Regions from separate parts of the Blautia sp. CAG:257 genome, predicted to be linked through region 1. Evidence: predicted binding sites of a transcription regulator. Region 1 holds the regulator's gene; the other holds the start of a gene.
What was found. Region 1 encodes HrcA, which represses chaperone genes, less so after heat shock. Its sites were predicted from a motif close to TGTTAGCACTCNNNNNNNNNGAGTGCTAACA; they were not measured.
Positions count from the first base shown of each region.

Region 2: groES (co-chaperone GroES) is a predicted target of HrcA. The motif match lies at 3,688-3,718, and genes of this name have one in related genera.

Region 1 covers NZ_HF999112.1:5,105-13,182, reverse strand. The annotation lists gene dnaJ (molecular chaperone DnaJ) at 1-190, opposite strand, end outside; gene dnaK (molecular chaperone DnaK) at 215-2,095, opposite strand; gene grpE (nucleotide exchange factor GrpE) at 2,280-2,909, opposite strand; gene hrcA (heat-inducible transcriptional repressor HrcA) at 2,928-3,998, opposite strand; gene QVP40_RS12290 (EAL domain-containing protein) at 4,405-5,235, opposite strand; gene QVP40_RS12285 (sensor domain-containing diguanylate cyclase) at 5,208-5,825, opposite strand; gene QVP40_RS12280 (GGDEF domain-containing protein) at 5,877-6,956, opposite strand; gene uvrB (excinuclease ABC subunit UvrB) at 7,208-8,078, opposite strand, start outside.
Region 2 covers NZ_HF999126.1:9,631-17,708, forward strand. The annotation lists gene dprA (DNA-processing protein DprA) at 1-170, shown strand, start outside; gene topA (type I DNA topoisomerase) at 198-2,270, shown strand; gene codY (GTP-sensing pleiotropic transcriptional regulator CodY) at 2,431-3,216, shown strand; gene groES (co-chaperone GroES) at 3,753-4,037, shown strand; gene groL (chaperonin GroEL) at 4,150-5,772, shown strand; gene QVP40_RS13525 (DUF6106 family protein) at 5,884-6,387, shown strand; gene guaB (IMP dehydrogenase) at 6,492-7,946, shown strand; ZMP/ZTP riboswitch at 7,996-8,077, shown strand.

The DNA.
Region 1 (8,078 bases):
TTTTGTCCGGATCGCTTAAAATGCCATATGCTTCCGTAGCCTCTTTAAATTTCGCCTCTGCTTCTTTATCACCCGGATTTACATCCGGGTGATACTTTTTGGCTAACTTTCGATATGCTCTTTTCAGTTCCGCGTCACTGGCATTTTTTGCAACGCCCAGGACTTCATAGTAATCTCTTTTATCAGCCATCGTTTCTCTTTCCTGTGCTTTCTATCAGACTTCTTTATAGTCTGCGTCTACTACATCATCGCCATATCCGGCTTCGTTTCCGCCCTGGGAAGCTCCGCCGCCCATGTTGCCCATGTCCGGGCCTGCCTGGCCTCCGCCCTGCTGTGTCTGCTCATACATTTTTGCAAACAGCTTCTGAGCGCTTTCCATCATTTTTTCCTGTGCAGCCTTGATATCAGCTACCTGTGCGTCTGTCATCTCAGCATTTGCAGTCTGTGCAAGAAGATCTTTCAGTGCGTTGAGGTCTGTCTCAACTGCTGCTTTGTCATTTGCATCAATTTTATCGCCTGCTTCTTTCAGGGCATTCTCAACCTGGAATACCATGGAATCTGCATTATTTCTTGTATCAATTGCCTCTTTACGTTTCTTGTCCTGAGCCTCAAACTCTGCTGCTTCTTTTACAGCCTTGTCAATTTCGGAATCAGACATGTTGGAGCCTGCTGTAATAGTAATGTGCTGCTCTTTTCCTGTTCCAAGATCTTTTGCCGAAACATTTACAATACCGTTGGCATCAATATCAAAAGTAACCTCGATCTGCGGAACACCACGACGTGCTGGCGGGATTCCGTCCAGACGGAACTGGCCAAGAGATTTGTTATCTCTTGCGAACTGACGCTCACCCTGTACAACATTGATATCTACAGCAGTCTGGTTGTCTGCTGCTGTGGAGAAGATCTGGCTCTTCTTTGTAGGAATTGTTGTATTTCTCTCGATCAGACGTGTTGCGATTCCACCCATTGTCTCGATAGAAAGAGACAGAGGAGTAACATCCAGAAGAAGGATATCGCCTGCGCCTGCATCTCCTGCAAGCTTACCACCCTGTACGGAAGCGCCAAGTGCAACGCACTCATCCGGGTTCAGAGATTTGCTTGGCTCTTTGCCTGTGAGCTGTTTTACTTTATCCTGTACAGCCGGGATACGTGTAGATCCACCTACCAGAAGTACCTGGCCAAGTTCGGAAGCTGTGATGCCTGCATCAGACAGTGCACGACGTACCGGCTCTGCTGTTTTTTCAACAAGATCATGTGTGAGCTCATCAAATTTTGCTCTTGTAAGGTTCATATCAAAATGCTTCGGTCCCTCTGCTGTTGCAGTGATGAACGGAAGGTTGATGTTTGTAGTTGTTGCAGAAGAAAGCTCTTTCTTTGCTTTTTCAGCAGCTTCTTTCAGTCTCTGGAGAGCCATCTTGTCGCTGGAAAGATCTACGCCCTCAGTTCTCTTGAACTCTGCAAGCATATAGTCTGTGATCTTCTGGTCAAAGTCGTCACCACCAAGGCGGTTGTTTCCTGCTGTGGAAAGAACCTCGATAACACCATCGCCGATTTCAATGATGGAAACATCGAAAGTACCGCCGCCAAGGTCATATACCATGATCTTCTGTTCTTTTTCATTGTCAAGACCATATGCAAGAGCTGCTGCTGTCGGCTCGTTGATGATACGTTTTACATCAAGACCTGCAATCTTACCTGCATCCTTGGTTGCCTGACGCTGAGCGTCATTAAAGTAAGCCGGAACTGTGATAACTGCTTCTGTTACAGTCTCGCCAAGATATCCCTCTGCATCTTTTTTCAGCTTCTGAAGAATCATAGCGGAAATTTCCTGCGGAGAATATTTCTTGTCGTCAATTGTTACACGATAATCAGAACCCATCTCTCTCTTAATGGAGGAGATTGTTTTTTCTGCGTTGGTAACTGCCTGACGTTTTGCAGGCTCACCTACCAGACGCTCTCCTGTTTTTGTAAAAGCTACTACGGATGGTGTAGTTCTTGCACCCTCTGTATTTGCGATAACGGTGGGCTGGCCACCTTCCATAACTGCCACACAACTGTTTGTTGTTCCTAAGTCAATACCAATAATTTTTCCCATGATAATTTTTCCTCCTGATTTATTTTCATTCTTTGTCTCTATATCCATGACTACTTATTATCTAAGGATGCCCGATTCACTAAATTCATCCTTCCCTGCGGTCAGATTCATTAAGTTCCTTCGTGCGACCTTCGCACTAAATTCAACCTGCGCCATACGGCTTGTTTTCATTAAGTGCTCTAGGTCAATTGGCAACCTTTACCATACTGTGACGAACTACAAATCCTTTATAGGTGTAGCCTTTCTGAAGCTCTTCCACAACCATATTGTCTCCGGCTTTCTCATCTTCCACATGCATTACTGCATTATGGAAATCCGGATCAAATTCTTTGCCGACAGCCTCAATCGCTTCCACGCCAAGTCCCTCAAGTGTTGTCATAAGCTGTTTGTAGATCATCTTCATGCCGTCTGCAAAAGCATCTCCTTCCTGAGCCTGTGCAAGACCTCTTTCAAAGTTATCAACTACCGGAAGCATGTTTTCAATGATCTCTTTTGCTCCGATCACATACATACTGGATTTTTCTTTTTCTGTACGTTTACGGAAATTATCAAACTCTGCCATGCTGCGTTTCAGCCTGTCAGTCAGCTCCTCGATCTGCTGATCTTTTTTATCCTTTTTCTTTTTTCCAAAGAAAGAGGTTTTGGTCTTTCCCTCAGTTTTTTCATCCGCGGAAGCTTCGCTTCCCTCTGCGGTATTCTCTCCGGCTGTGGCTTCCGGTGAATCTTCCTGAGCTTCTGTTACAGTCTCATTTTCAGAAATTTCTTTTTCTGTGTCTTCCTGTACTTCAGCTGCGTTCTTCTTTTCTTCTGCCACGCGTTCTCTACCACCTTTCTATCCTGCCTGCTGGCTGTCACCATTTTCTTTTTTATTTTTTCCAAATACCTGATCTAATTCAACCTTCAGGGTCTTCAGATTATTAACAACATTTTCATAATCCATTCGTTTCGGTCCTACAATACCGATGGTACCATGCAGCCCCTGACCAAGCTCATAAGTAGCTGTTACAACACTGCAGTCCTTCATGGTCGGAATCGAAAGTTCATCTCCGATATACACCTGAACCCCTGTATTGTCCGCATCTGCCATGCTTTCCTTTACAAGGTCTGCAAGCTGCTGTTTTTCTTCAAAGGCGGAGATCAGTCCTGTTGCTTTTTCTTTATCTGATAATTCCGGATACTTGAAGAAGTTCGTAGCACCTGACGTATAGATTTCCAGATCCTCTTCATCCACATGTATGGTAGCCGCTACTGCGTCCAATACAGTGGCAACCAGCCCGCTGTGGATTCCCGCCTGTTCCTTCAGTCTTGCAATCATTCCCAGATTAATATCCTGAATCGGAAGCCCGTTGAGATTTGTATTCAGAAGAAGATTCAGTTTTAAAATTGTCTCGTCATCCATTTCCTCATCAAGATCTATGATCTGGTTCCGGATGACATTTCCCTCACAGACAACTACTGCTACCAGCTGAAGCTCATTTACTCTGGAAAGCTGGATAAATTTCAGCTTACTTCCGCTGTACTGGGGAACTGAGATCATTGTTGCGTAATTGGTATTGCAGGCAAGAACTCTGGCCACTTTTTTCAGGACCTTTTCCATCTTGTCTGTTTTCTCAATCATCAGATTTCGTATCTCTTCAATCTCATCTTCCTTTTCCTGCATCAGCTCATCCACATACAGCCGATACCCTTTATCTGAAGGAATTCTTCCGGCAGAGGTATGAGGCTGCACAATATAGCCTAAATCTGTCAGGTCAGACATTTCATTTCGGATTGTTGCTGAGCTGACATTAAGATCTGTATACTTGGAAATTGTCCGGGATCCCACCGGCTCCCCTGTTTCCATATAGGTCTTGATGATCGCTTTTAAAATCTTCTTCTTACGATCAGTCAAAATATCTTCCACGCCCTCAGCTCCTTTCCTTTTATTAGCACTCAATATCAAGGAGTGCTAACATCTACATTGTTAAGATAGCACCGTTAAAATATTTTGTCAAGAGATAAGAGATATTTTTATAAAAATCTTTTGTATACAAAAAATACAGACATTCCAGAGAATACGGATCTGAAATATCTGCATTCATATAACAAGGAACTTACAGGCGCTGTATATTATAACTTTCTCCAGTCTTACCCGATTCCCTGTTCTGACTCCATTTTTCAAGCTTTTAAACCGTCACTGTCTTTGAAGGAATCATCAGTTTACAGTCCGGAATAAGAAACAGATAACTGCTGTTGCAGTGGTAAAGCTTCAAATACTTCTGTTTTGCAGTTTCTGCATCAGAAAGTTCATTTTCAGCGTTTCTAAAACCTTAATCGTTTCCTTCCGTCTGACATTCCGCTGAAATTTTATTTCTTATGGCATTTTTGCTCATAGGTTTTCCAAAATAATATCCCTGAATACAATCAAGTTCCATTTTTTTCAGCATTTCATATTCTTCCAGTGTTTCCACACCTTCCTGACAGACTTTAATATTTACATCATGGCAGATTTCCACTATAAAAGTGATAAAGGCAGAATCAAATCGGCTGTATAAAATATCTTTCAGAAAGCTCCTGTCAATTTTAACCAGATCAATCGGAGCATTTTTCAAAAATTCTAAAGAAGAATACCCTGTACCAAAATCGTCCATCGCAATACGGATTCCCATTTCCCGAAGTTTTTTATATTTATTTCTGAAAATATCCATTCTTTGCACTGCACTGCTTTCTGTCAGTTCAATTACAAGATTCTTTGCAGGAAATTTTTCCTCTTCCAGAATTTTTTCTACATCTTCTATATACTGGTCATTCATCATCTCAAGAGCTGAAGCATTTACACTAATATCAAAATCCGGCTTGATCCTGATCCATTCTCCTGCATCCCGGATTGCCTGTCTCAGTACCCATCTCCCCATTTCATAAATCATTCCTTCTTTTTCCATAACCGGAATGAATTCCACTGGTGAAATACGGTTTCCCTTCTCATCACAAAAACGTACCAGAGCTTCTACACCGGTCAGCGCTTTTGTTCTGCCGTTTACCTGAGGCTGATAGTCCAGATAAAATCCACGAAACTCATGATTCATTGCATCTCTCAGCACTTTAAGAAGTTCCAGCATATGACTTTTTTGATTCAGGATCTCTTCTGTGAATATGACCATTCTGTCTTTTCCCTGTTCTTTTGCATACTGTAGGGCATAGTCTGCATGCAGATACAATTCATCTGCCGTCTGGCCGCTATCAGAAAAAAAGCACAGCCTGCTGACAGATGAATTTCAAGTTTCTCTTTTTTCCATTCCTGAAGAGCACTGAATCTTTTTTGTATTCTTGAAAAAAATTGATTTACTTCTTTTTTTCCCGCATCTCTCATAAGAAATCCCAGGCGGTCATTATCCAATCGAAACAGCCTTGCATTATCAGGTAGCAATACCTGTATATTATAAGCTATTGTACATAAAATCCTGTCTCCGAATTTTCTGCTGTAAAGTTCATTGATCTGCCGGAAATTATCCACGTCCAAAATAGCAACTGCAATTTTCTCTTCCTGACTTTTTTCTATGTACTTTCTGATTCTTTTCATAAACATCCTGTGATTAAAAAGCTGTGTAAGGGGATCCACCTTATTCTGTCCGTCCATTTTATGCATGATTCCGGCAAATATAACCGGTATCCCACATTCATCTCGTGTAAGATATCCACGGCATCTCATCCATACGTATTTTCCGCTTCTCTGTTTCGCACGAAATTCCACATAATGGGCATCTCTTCTGTTTTCACCGATTTCCATATTTGATTTATAAAATCAATTCCAGTCATCCGGATGAACAATCTTTCTCCAGTATCCAATGGGAGATTCTATTACTTCTCCCGGAAGATCAAACTCATCAATCAAAGCAGACGTATATTGAAAAACCCCTGTTTTCATATTACATACATAAAGATAGTCATCCGTACTGTGTACAATTGCCTCATAAAGATACTCTGCAGGATAGTCCATGCTTGTTTTTCCGCTTTGCTTACTCAGAGAAATTTCTTCCTCACAGGCAAGAACATTATTTTTATAATGCCTTAATTTTTCTTCATACATTTTTTCATCTGCCTGATCCAGAAGTTCATCCACTGTACACTTACTTCCGCCATTTGTATGACTGAGCCCATAAGAAAATGAAACAGAATAAGGTCTTCCTTTTTCCTGTCCGTATCTTTCTATTCTGCTGCGCCATTCTAAGATTTTTTTCGAGACAGTTTTTACACTTTTTCCAAAAAATGCAAGAGCAAATTCATCCCCACTTATACGGAACATAAAATCCGGTGATTCCAGCTGACTGTTCAGGAATTCACTTATTTTTTGAAGAACCACATCTCCCTCTGCAAACCCAAAACATTCATTTACTGTTTTCAGTTCATCAATGTCTATTAAAACCAGCACACAGGACTGTCCGCTGTCCAGCTTCTCCATTTTTTCTTCCAGCATCTTCTTTCCGCTTGCTCTGTTCCACACATTACAAAGAGAATCTCTGGCTGCACGTTCTGTAAGCTGAAGCATTTCTGTAATATCATAGGCCTGCTGCATATGAGCTTTTTTCCCTTTCCATACAATCAGGCTGTCATGATTCTCAAATACTCTTCCCAGCTTTGTATTGTTTTCTTCCCAGGTAATACAGGATGCAGGATCTTTCGATTTCAAAAGCTCCGGTATCTTACAAAATTCACACCGTTCTTTTTTTCCCACCTGAAATACTTCCCAGCACTTCATTCCTTCCGGATTCTGAAATCCATAGTCCTTTTTCATTTTCTGATTCATAAACAGGATTTCATTATTTTCCACATCTGTAATATAGATATTTGCCTGCATATGATTCAGAATTTCTTTCATTTCCATTTTCTTTTTCTCTCCTTTAGAGACTGCCTTCTTATCTCCGGTAATACCATAGAATTCTGATTGCAGGCAGTCTCACAGCCCTCATTTTCCATTAAACAAATAATTCAGCCAATTTGTTTACTGTCATTCAGTATATCACATATTCTGCCCCCTGTCACAAAATCCCACATAATTCCACTTTTTTCCGCAAATCAGAACATGAATTTCACCTTTTTCAACAGGTACGTTCTTTTATTTACAAATACTTATAGCTATACTTCCTGAAGATTCTTTTTCAGCTCCAGCATCTTATCCCTCAACTCCGCCGCCTGCTCGAAATTCAGATCTGCTGCTGCCGCACGCATCTGCTTTTCTACCTGGGCGATCAGCTTCATCAGCTCCTTACGGCTCATGGACTCCGGATCTTTTTTCAGCTTCACTTCTGTCTCTGCAACTGCTTTGGAAACTGTGATCAGGTCACGAACTGCCTTCTTAATAGTTGTTGGTGTAATTCCATGTTCTTTATTATAAGCCTCCTGAATACTTCGCCGGCGCTCAGTTTCCTGAATGGCTTTTTTCATGGAATCCGTCATAACGTCCGCATACATGATCACATGGCCTTCACTGTTTCGTGCCGCGCGGCCGATGGTCTGGATCAAGGAGACTTCCGAACGGAGAAATCCCTCTTTATCTGCATCCAGGATTGCCACCAGCGTAATCTCGGGAATGTCCAGTCCCTCCCTGAGAAGGTTAATTCCCACCAGAACATCAAATACATCCAAACGCATATCACGGATAATTTCCGCTCGCTCCAGTGTATCAATGTCAGAGTGAAGATATCGTACACGGATTCCCACATCCTTCATATAGGCAGTCAGATCCTCTGCCATACGCTTGGTCAGAGTTGTAATCAGAATTTTGTGACCCTTTTCAACTTCTTTATTTACCTCACTGATCAGGTCATCAATCTGTCCCTCTACCGGACGAACCTCCACCTTCGGATCAAGAAGCCCTGTAGGACGGATGATCTGCTCTGCCCGAAGCAGCTCATGTTCAGCCTCATATTGCCCCGGTGTTGCTGATACAAACATCACCTGGTCCAGCTTTCCTTCAAACTCATCAAAGCTTAAAGGACGGTTGTCC
Region 2 (8,078 bases), on a different contig from region 1:
ATTTGAATATGGTGTATAGTTGTCTCGATTTACGACCAAAATCCAGGGATAGTATCATGCAGGAAACAGGGCTTTCCGCTGAAAAAACAGGAAGTATTCTTGTGGAACTGAGTATTCTGGGACTGGTCAGAGAAATCAGCAGACATTATTATGTAAAAATTCAGACATAAGTGATTTTGATAAATAGGAGAGGTAGCATGGCAAAATATCTGGTGATCGTGGAGTCACCTGCAAAGGTAAAAACAATTAAGAAGTTTCTGGGGAGTAATTATGACGTACAGGCATCTAACGGACATGTAAGAGATTTTCCGAAAAGTCAGTTTGGAATTGATGTGGAAAATGACTTTGAGCCCAAATATATAACTATCCGCGGAAAGGGAGAGCTTCTGGCAGGGCTGCGCAAGGCGGCAAAAAAGGCTGACAAAATTTATCTGGCAACTGACCCTGACCGTGAGGGAGAGGCTATTTCCTGGCATCTGATGCAGGCGTTAAAGGAAGATCCGAAAAAAATGCGCAGGATCACCTTTAATGAGATCACCAAAACAGCAGTCAAAAATTCAATCAAACAGCCAAGAGAGCTGGACATGAATCTTGTGGATGCACAGCAGGCCAGAAGAATGCTGGATCGTATGGTAGGTTACAGCATCAGCCCGCTGCTCTGGGCAAAGGTAAAAAGAGGTCTGAGCGCAGGACGTGTGCAGTCAGTGGCGCTTCGGATCATCTGCGACAGAGAGGAAGAGATTAATTCCTTTATTCCGGAGGAATACTGGAGCCTTGAGGGAGCGTTTAAGATCCGTGGGGAAAAGAAGCCTCTTCAGGCAAAATTCTATGGAACAGATAAAAAGCTTCCGATTCACAATAAGGCAGAAATGGACGAGATCCTGAAAAAGCTGGAAAACGCAGAATATCAGGTGACAGAAGTAAAAAAAGGAGAGAGGATCAAAAACGCTCCTCTTCCGTTTACCACCAGTACACTGCAGCAGGAGGCAGCCAAGACACTTAACTTTTCCACTCAGAAAACTATGCGTCTGGCTCAGCAGCTTTATGAGGGTATTGATATCAAGGGAAACGGCACAGTGGGTATCATCACCTATCTGCGTACGGATTCTACAAGAATCTCACAGGAGGCTGATGAGGCCGCAAGAGCATACATCGGAGATCAGTATGGAGAAAGATATGTGGCAGAGGGCGGAAAGGCAGTTAAAAAGGATCCGAAGATCCAGGATGCCCATGAGGCGATCCGTCCCACAGACATTGCAAGAACTCCGGTAATGCTGAAGGAATCTCTTTCAAGAGATCAGTTCCGCCTTTATCAGCTTATATGGAAACGATTCACTGCAAGCAGAATGGCGCCGGCACGTTATGAAACCACTTCTGTAAAGATTGGCGCAGGAGAATATACGTTTACAGTATCTGCGTCAAAGGTAGTATTTGACGGCTTTATGTCCGTGTATGTGCAGGATGATGACAATAAGAAAGGAAACGTCCTCAGCCAGAGTCTGGAAAAAGGCATGGAGCTTGAACTGCTGGAGCTGAAGCCGGAACAGCATTTTACCCAGCCGCCGGCTCATTACACAGAAGCCTCTCTTGTAAAGGCACTGGAGGAACAGGGAATCGGCCGTCCAAGTACCTATGCGCCTACCATTACCACGATTATCAGCCGCCGTTATGTGTCAAAAGAGCAGAAAAATCTGTATATGACAGAGCTGGGCGAGGTAGTGAACAATATTATGAAGCAGGCGTTTCCAAGTATTGTGGACGTTCATTTTACAGCCATGATGGAAGGTCTTCTGGACTGTGTGGAAGCCGGTACCGTTCAGTGGAAAACCGTTGTTCGCAATTTTTATCCGGATCTGAAAAAGGATGTGGATGCAGCGGAGCAGGAGCTGGAAAAGGTAGATATCCAGGATGAAGTGACAGATGTGGTCTGTGATCTCTGCGGAAGGAATATGGTGATCAAATACGGTCCTCATGGAAGATTTCTTGCCTGTCCGGGCTTTCCGGACTGCAGAAATACAAAACCTTACTATGAGAAGATAGGCGTTGCATGTCCGAAATGCGGTAAGGATGTTGTTCTGAAAAAAACACAGAAAGGCCGGAAATATTATGGCTGCGAGGACAATCCGGAATGCGATTTTATGTCCTGGCAGAAGCCGTCTGACAAAAAATGTCCGGTATGCGGCAGTTATATGGTAGAAAAAGGAAACAAGCTGGTGTGCAGCCAGGAGACCTGCGGCTATGTAGAGCAGAAAGCAAAGCAGGATGATTAAAAAAATATACAATAAATTTAAAAAGAAAATATTTTCAGAATAGGCAGGCAAAATTGAAAAAACATAAAAATGTCTTGTAATTTTGGAAAAAAGCGTGTAATATAAAATCATCAGGACATTTATGTAGAAAATACCGGATAGATGAGAAAAGGAGGCCAGTATGAGCGTTCAGTTGTTAGACAGAACAAGAAAGATTAACAAACTTTTGCACAACAGCAGCTCCAGCAAGGTAGTATTTAATGATATCTGCCAGGTACTGATGGAGACTTTAAGTTCTAATATACTGGTGTTGAGCAAAAAGGGCAAGGTGCTGGGCGTCAGCTTATGCCCGGGTGTACAGGAAATCACAGAGCTGATCGAGGATAAAGTCGGCGGACATGTAGATACTCTTTTGAATGAAAGATTTTTAGGAGTTTTATCAACAAAAGAGAATGTAAATCTTCAGACACTTGGTTTTGAGCATGTGGACAGCCGGTGCCAGGGCATCATCAATCCTATTGATATTGCCGGAGAGCGCCTTGGAACTGTATTTATGTACAGAGACGACAAGCCATACGATATTGAGGACATTATTGTCAGTGAATATGGAACAACTGTAGTTGGTCTGGAAATGATGCGTGCAGTCCATGAGGAGAACGCAGAAGAGGACAGAAAGCAGCAGGTAGTAAAATCAGCATTTAATACCTTATCTTTCTCAGAACTGGAAGCGATCATCCATATTTTTGATGAGCTGGACGGAGAAGAGGGCATTCTTGTAGCCAGCAAGATTGCCGACAGAGTGGGAATCACCAGATCAGTGATTGTCAACGCACTGCGTAAATTTGAAAGTGCAGGCGTGATCGAGTCCCGTTCTTCAGGAATGAAGGGAACCTATATCAAGGTTCTGAATGAAGTGATCTTTGACGAGCTGGAAGAGATCAAAGCCCAGCGAAACAAAAAATCATAAAGAAGTCTGAATAAACGATATTTATCAGGCAGGAGCGGAAATGCTCCTGCCTTTTTTGGCTCTTTGTCAAGAGGCGGGGGGAATAGTTGCTTTATGGGAAAGTTTGACATTTGTCAGATTCCTGTTGCAGGGGGACAGAGCAGTTTTATTGGAAAAAGATTGTACGAGATAACAGGACAGCCCGGGATATAAAGTATTGGATAAGGGAGATCAGAAACTGCAATTTGGAATTTTACGGAAATTTGAAAGCATCTGAACTTTGAACAGTTTGCAGTCAGGATTATGGCCATTAATGGGGAAAGTCAGGAAATCAGAATATGGAACAGACATGGCGCAGATTTATAAAAAAATAAGAAGATAAGAAAAAACAAGAAAATAAGAGTAAATAAGAGATAATAAAAGTATATATCTATTTATATGACCGTGAAAAGAGTTGCGAAATGGGAGGCAATTCAATAATATAAGGACAGTGATTAGCACTCGAATAAAATGAGTGCTAGCAACAGATTGCGACAAATAAAAGGAGGAAATAGATTATGAAATTAGTACCTTTAGGTGACAGAGTTGTATTAAAACAGTTAGAAGCAGAAGAGACAACAAAATCCGGCATCGTGCTTCCGGGTCAGGCTCAGGAAAAACCGCAGCAGGCAGAAGTTATTGCAGTAGGTCCTGGCGGAATGGTAGACGGCAAAGAAGTAAAAATGGAAGTTGCTGCAGGAGATCAGGTTATCTACTCCAAATATGCAGGAACAGAAGTTAAGCTTGACGGCGAAGAGTACATCATTGTAAAACAGAGCGATATTTTAGCAGTTGTTAAATAAAACACAGACAGGAATACTGGATGAATCCCCATACAGAGAAGGGCGAAACCAGTGAAAATGGTGTTTCTTTAAAAGTTTTGTATCTTATAAAAGACTAGGAGGAATTTTCATCATGGCAAAAGAAATCAAATTTGGTGCAGAAGCAAGAGCCGCACTTGAAAATGGTGTAAACCAGCTTGCAAATACAGTAAGAGTAACACTTGGACCGAAAGGAAGAAACGTTGTACTTGACAAATCTTTCGGCGCTCCGCTTATCACAAACGACGGTGTGACTATTGCAAAAGAAATCGAGCTTGAGGACGGATTTGAGAACATGGGAGCACAGCTGATCAAAGAAGTTGCTTCCAAAACAAACGATGTTGCAGGCGACGGTACTACAACAGCTACTGTTCTGGCACAGGCTATGGTTCATGAGGGTATGAAGAACCTTGCAGCAGGAGCAAACCCGATCATCCTTCGTAAAGGAATGAAAAAAGCAACTGATACAGCAGTAAAAGCAATTCAGGAAATGAGCCAGACAATCAGCGGAAAGAAACAGATCGCAAACGTAGCTGCAATTTCTGCAAGTGACGAGGAAGTTGGCCAGCTTGTTGCAGACGCTATGGAAAAAGTTTCCAAAGACGGCGTTATCACAGTAGAAGAGTCCAAGACCATGCATACAGAGCTTGACCTTGTAGAAGGTATGCAGTTTGACCGTGGATATATTTCCGCTTACATGTCCACAGATATGGAAAAAATGGAAGCAAACCTTGAAGATCCGTACATCCTGATCACAGACAAGAAGATCAGCAATATTCAGGAGATCCTTCCACTTCTGGAGCAGATCGTTCAGGCCGGCGCAAAACTTCTTATTATCGCAGAGGATGTAGAGGGCGAGGCTCTTACCACTCTTATTGTAAACAAATTAAGAGGAACCTTCCAGGTAGTTGCTGTTAAGGCTCCGGGATATGGCGACAGAAGAAAAGAAATGCTTCAGGATATCGCTATCCTTACAGGCGGCCAGGTAATCTCCGACGAGCTCGGTCTGGATCTGAAAGAAGCTACTATGGAGCAGCTTGGACGTGCAAAATCCGTTAAAGTTGCAAAAGAAAATACAGTTATCGTTGACGGCTGCGGCGACAAAAAGGCAATTGCTGACCGTGTTGCTCAGATCCGCGGACAGATTGAGGAAACAACCTCTGAATTTGATAAAGAAAAATTACAGGAAAGACTTGCAAAACTGGCAGGCGGCGTAGCAGTTATCCGTGTAGGCGCAGCAACTGAGACAGAGATGAAGGAAGCAAAACTCCGTCTTGAGGATGCTCTTGCAGCTACAAGAGCAGCAGTTGAGGAAGGTATCATTGCAGGCGGCGGTTCCGCATACATCCACGCATCCAAGAAGGTTGCAGAGCTTGCGGCAACTCTTGAAGGCGATGAGAAGACAGGTGCAAACATTATCCTGAAAGCTCTGGAGGCTCCTTTATTCCACATTTCTGCAAATGCAGGACTGGAAGGCTCTGTAATCATCAATAAAGTAAGAGAATCCGAGCCAGGCGTTGGATTTGACGCTCTGAACGAAGAATATGTAAATATGGTAGAGTCCGGAATCCTGGATCCTGCAAAGGTTACAAGAAGCGCTCTTCAGAACGCCACAAGTGTTGCATCCACTTTACTGACAACAGAATCTGTTGTTGCAACCATTAAGGAAGATACTCCTGCAATGCCGGCAGGAAATCCTGGAATGGGAATGATGTAATATAAATATTTTATAAAAAGGAATCGGCGTCATAGACGCTGGTTCCTTTTTATGTTAGAATAAAAATATCATTATACAAGCACGAGCCGTGTCTCGTAAGGAGAGTGAATTATGAGTGAACTGTACTCGGAATTCCTTGTGAAAAAGGAATCCACATTTAAGGATGCCCTGATTAAATTCGGAATGATCGGACTGACTGTAGTGGCTGTGGCAGCAGGACTTTTTCTGAATCCGCTGCTTTTGATCGTTGCCATTGGTCTGGGCGTGGCATGTTATTTTATTATCCCAAAAACAGATCTTGAGTATGAATATCTGTTTGTAAACGGGGAACTGGATATTGATAAGATCATGGCAAAATCAAAAAGAAAAAGAGTAAAATCTTTGAATCTTACAGAGGCAGACCTGATCGCTCCTCTGAATTCTCACAGAATGGATTATTATAACGGCAACCAGAAAATGAAGGTTCTGGACTATTCTTCAGGAAATCCGGACCACAAAAGATTCGGCATCATCATTCGTGACGGAGGCGAAGCCTGTAAGGTGATCGTAGAGCCGGACGATGCCATGGCAAATGCTATAAAAAATTCAGCGCCCAGCAAAGTTTTTTTGGATTGACACCGTATTTTTTTTTTGCTACACTATGAACCAAACTCAAAATATCATGCAGGTGTGAATAAGCACATCCTGTAAAAATTACATACAAGGGAGGAAAAAATACAATGGGTACAATTATCGGTGAAGGCATTACATTTGACGATGTACTGTTAGTTCCTGCGTATTCAAAGGTGATTCCGAACCAGGTGGATGTAACAACCTGGCTGACTAAAAAGGTGAAGCTGAACATTCCGCTTATGAGCGCGGGAATGGATACAGTTACCGAGCACCGCATGGCTATCGCTATGGCAAGACAGGGCGGTATCGGTATCATTCACAAAAATATGTCTATCGAGGCGCAGGCAGATGAGGTAGATAAGGTAAAACGTTCTGAAAACGGCGTTATTACAGATCCATTTTATTTATCCGCAGAGCATACTCTGAAAGATGCCAATGATCTTATGGCAAAATACCGTATTTCCGGTGTTCCGATCACAGAAGGAAAGAAACTGGTAGGTATCATTACCAACCGAGATCTGAAATTTGAGACAGATTTCTCAAGAAAGATCGGCGAGTGCATGACTTCTGAAGGTCTGATCACTGCCAAAGAAGGAATTACTCTGGAGGAAGCAAAAAAGATCCTCGCAAAATCCCGTAAAGAAAAATTACCCATTGTAGATGATAACTTCAACTTAAAAGGCCTGATCACCATTAAGGATATTGAGAAACAGATCAAATATCCTCTGGCTGCAAAGGACGAGCAGGGACGTCTTCTCTGCGGAGCGGCAGTTGGTATCACATCTAATGTTCTTGCAAGAGTTGAGGCTCTTGTAAAGGCAAGCGTGGACGTGATCGTAGTGGATTCTGCTCACGGTCATTCTGAGAATATCTTAAAGGCTGTACGCGAAATGAAAGAGGCGTATCCGGAGCTTCAGGTAATTGCCGGAAACGTTGCTACAGGAGCTGCTACAAAAGCTCTTATTGAAGCTGGTGTTGATGCGGTCAAGGTTGGTATCGGACCTGGTTCTATCTGCACCACCCGTGTGGTTGCCGGCATCGGTGTTCCTCAGATTACAGCTGTTATGGACTGCTATGAGGTTGCAAACCGTTATGGAGTGCCGATCATTGCAGACGGCGGAATCAAATATTCCGGAGATATCACAAAATCTATTGCAGCAGGCGCCAATGTGTGCATGATGGGAAGTATGTTTGCCGGATGTGATGAGAGCCCGGGAACATTTGAACTGTACCAGGGACGTAAATTTAAGGTATACCGCGGAATGGGCTCCATTGCAGCAATGGAAAACGGAAGCAAGGACCGCTACTTCCAGCAGGATGCCAAGAAGCTTGTTCCGGAAGGCGTAGAAGGACGTGTAGCTTACAAGGGTCATGTAGAAGATACTGTTTACCAGCTGATCGGCGGACTTCGCGCAGGTATGGGATACTGTGGCGCAGAGAACATTGAAGCGCTGAAAACAACAGGCAAGTTCATTAAAATTTCTGCAGCTTCCCTGAAAGAGTCTCATCCTCATGATATCCACATTACAAAAGAGGCTCCGAACTACAGCGTAGATGAATAATCAGGAATTTTTGTTCTTGAAAAAAACAAAAAATATGATATGATAATAATAACGACTGCATGACTGGCGGAAAACAGGAATTACCTGTGGGGAGTGCAGTAAGTGATAAGCCGACCGCCTGGGCAGCCTGAA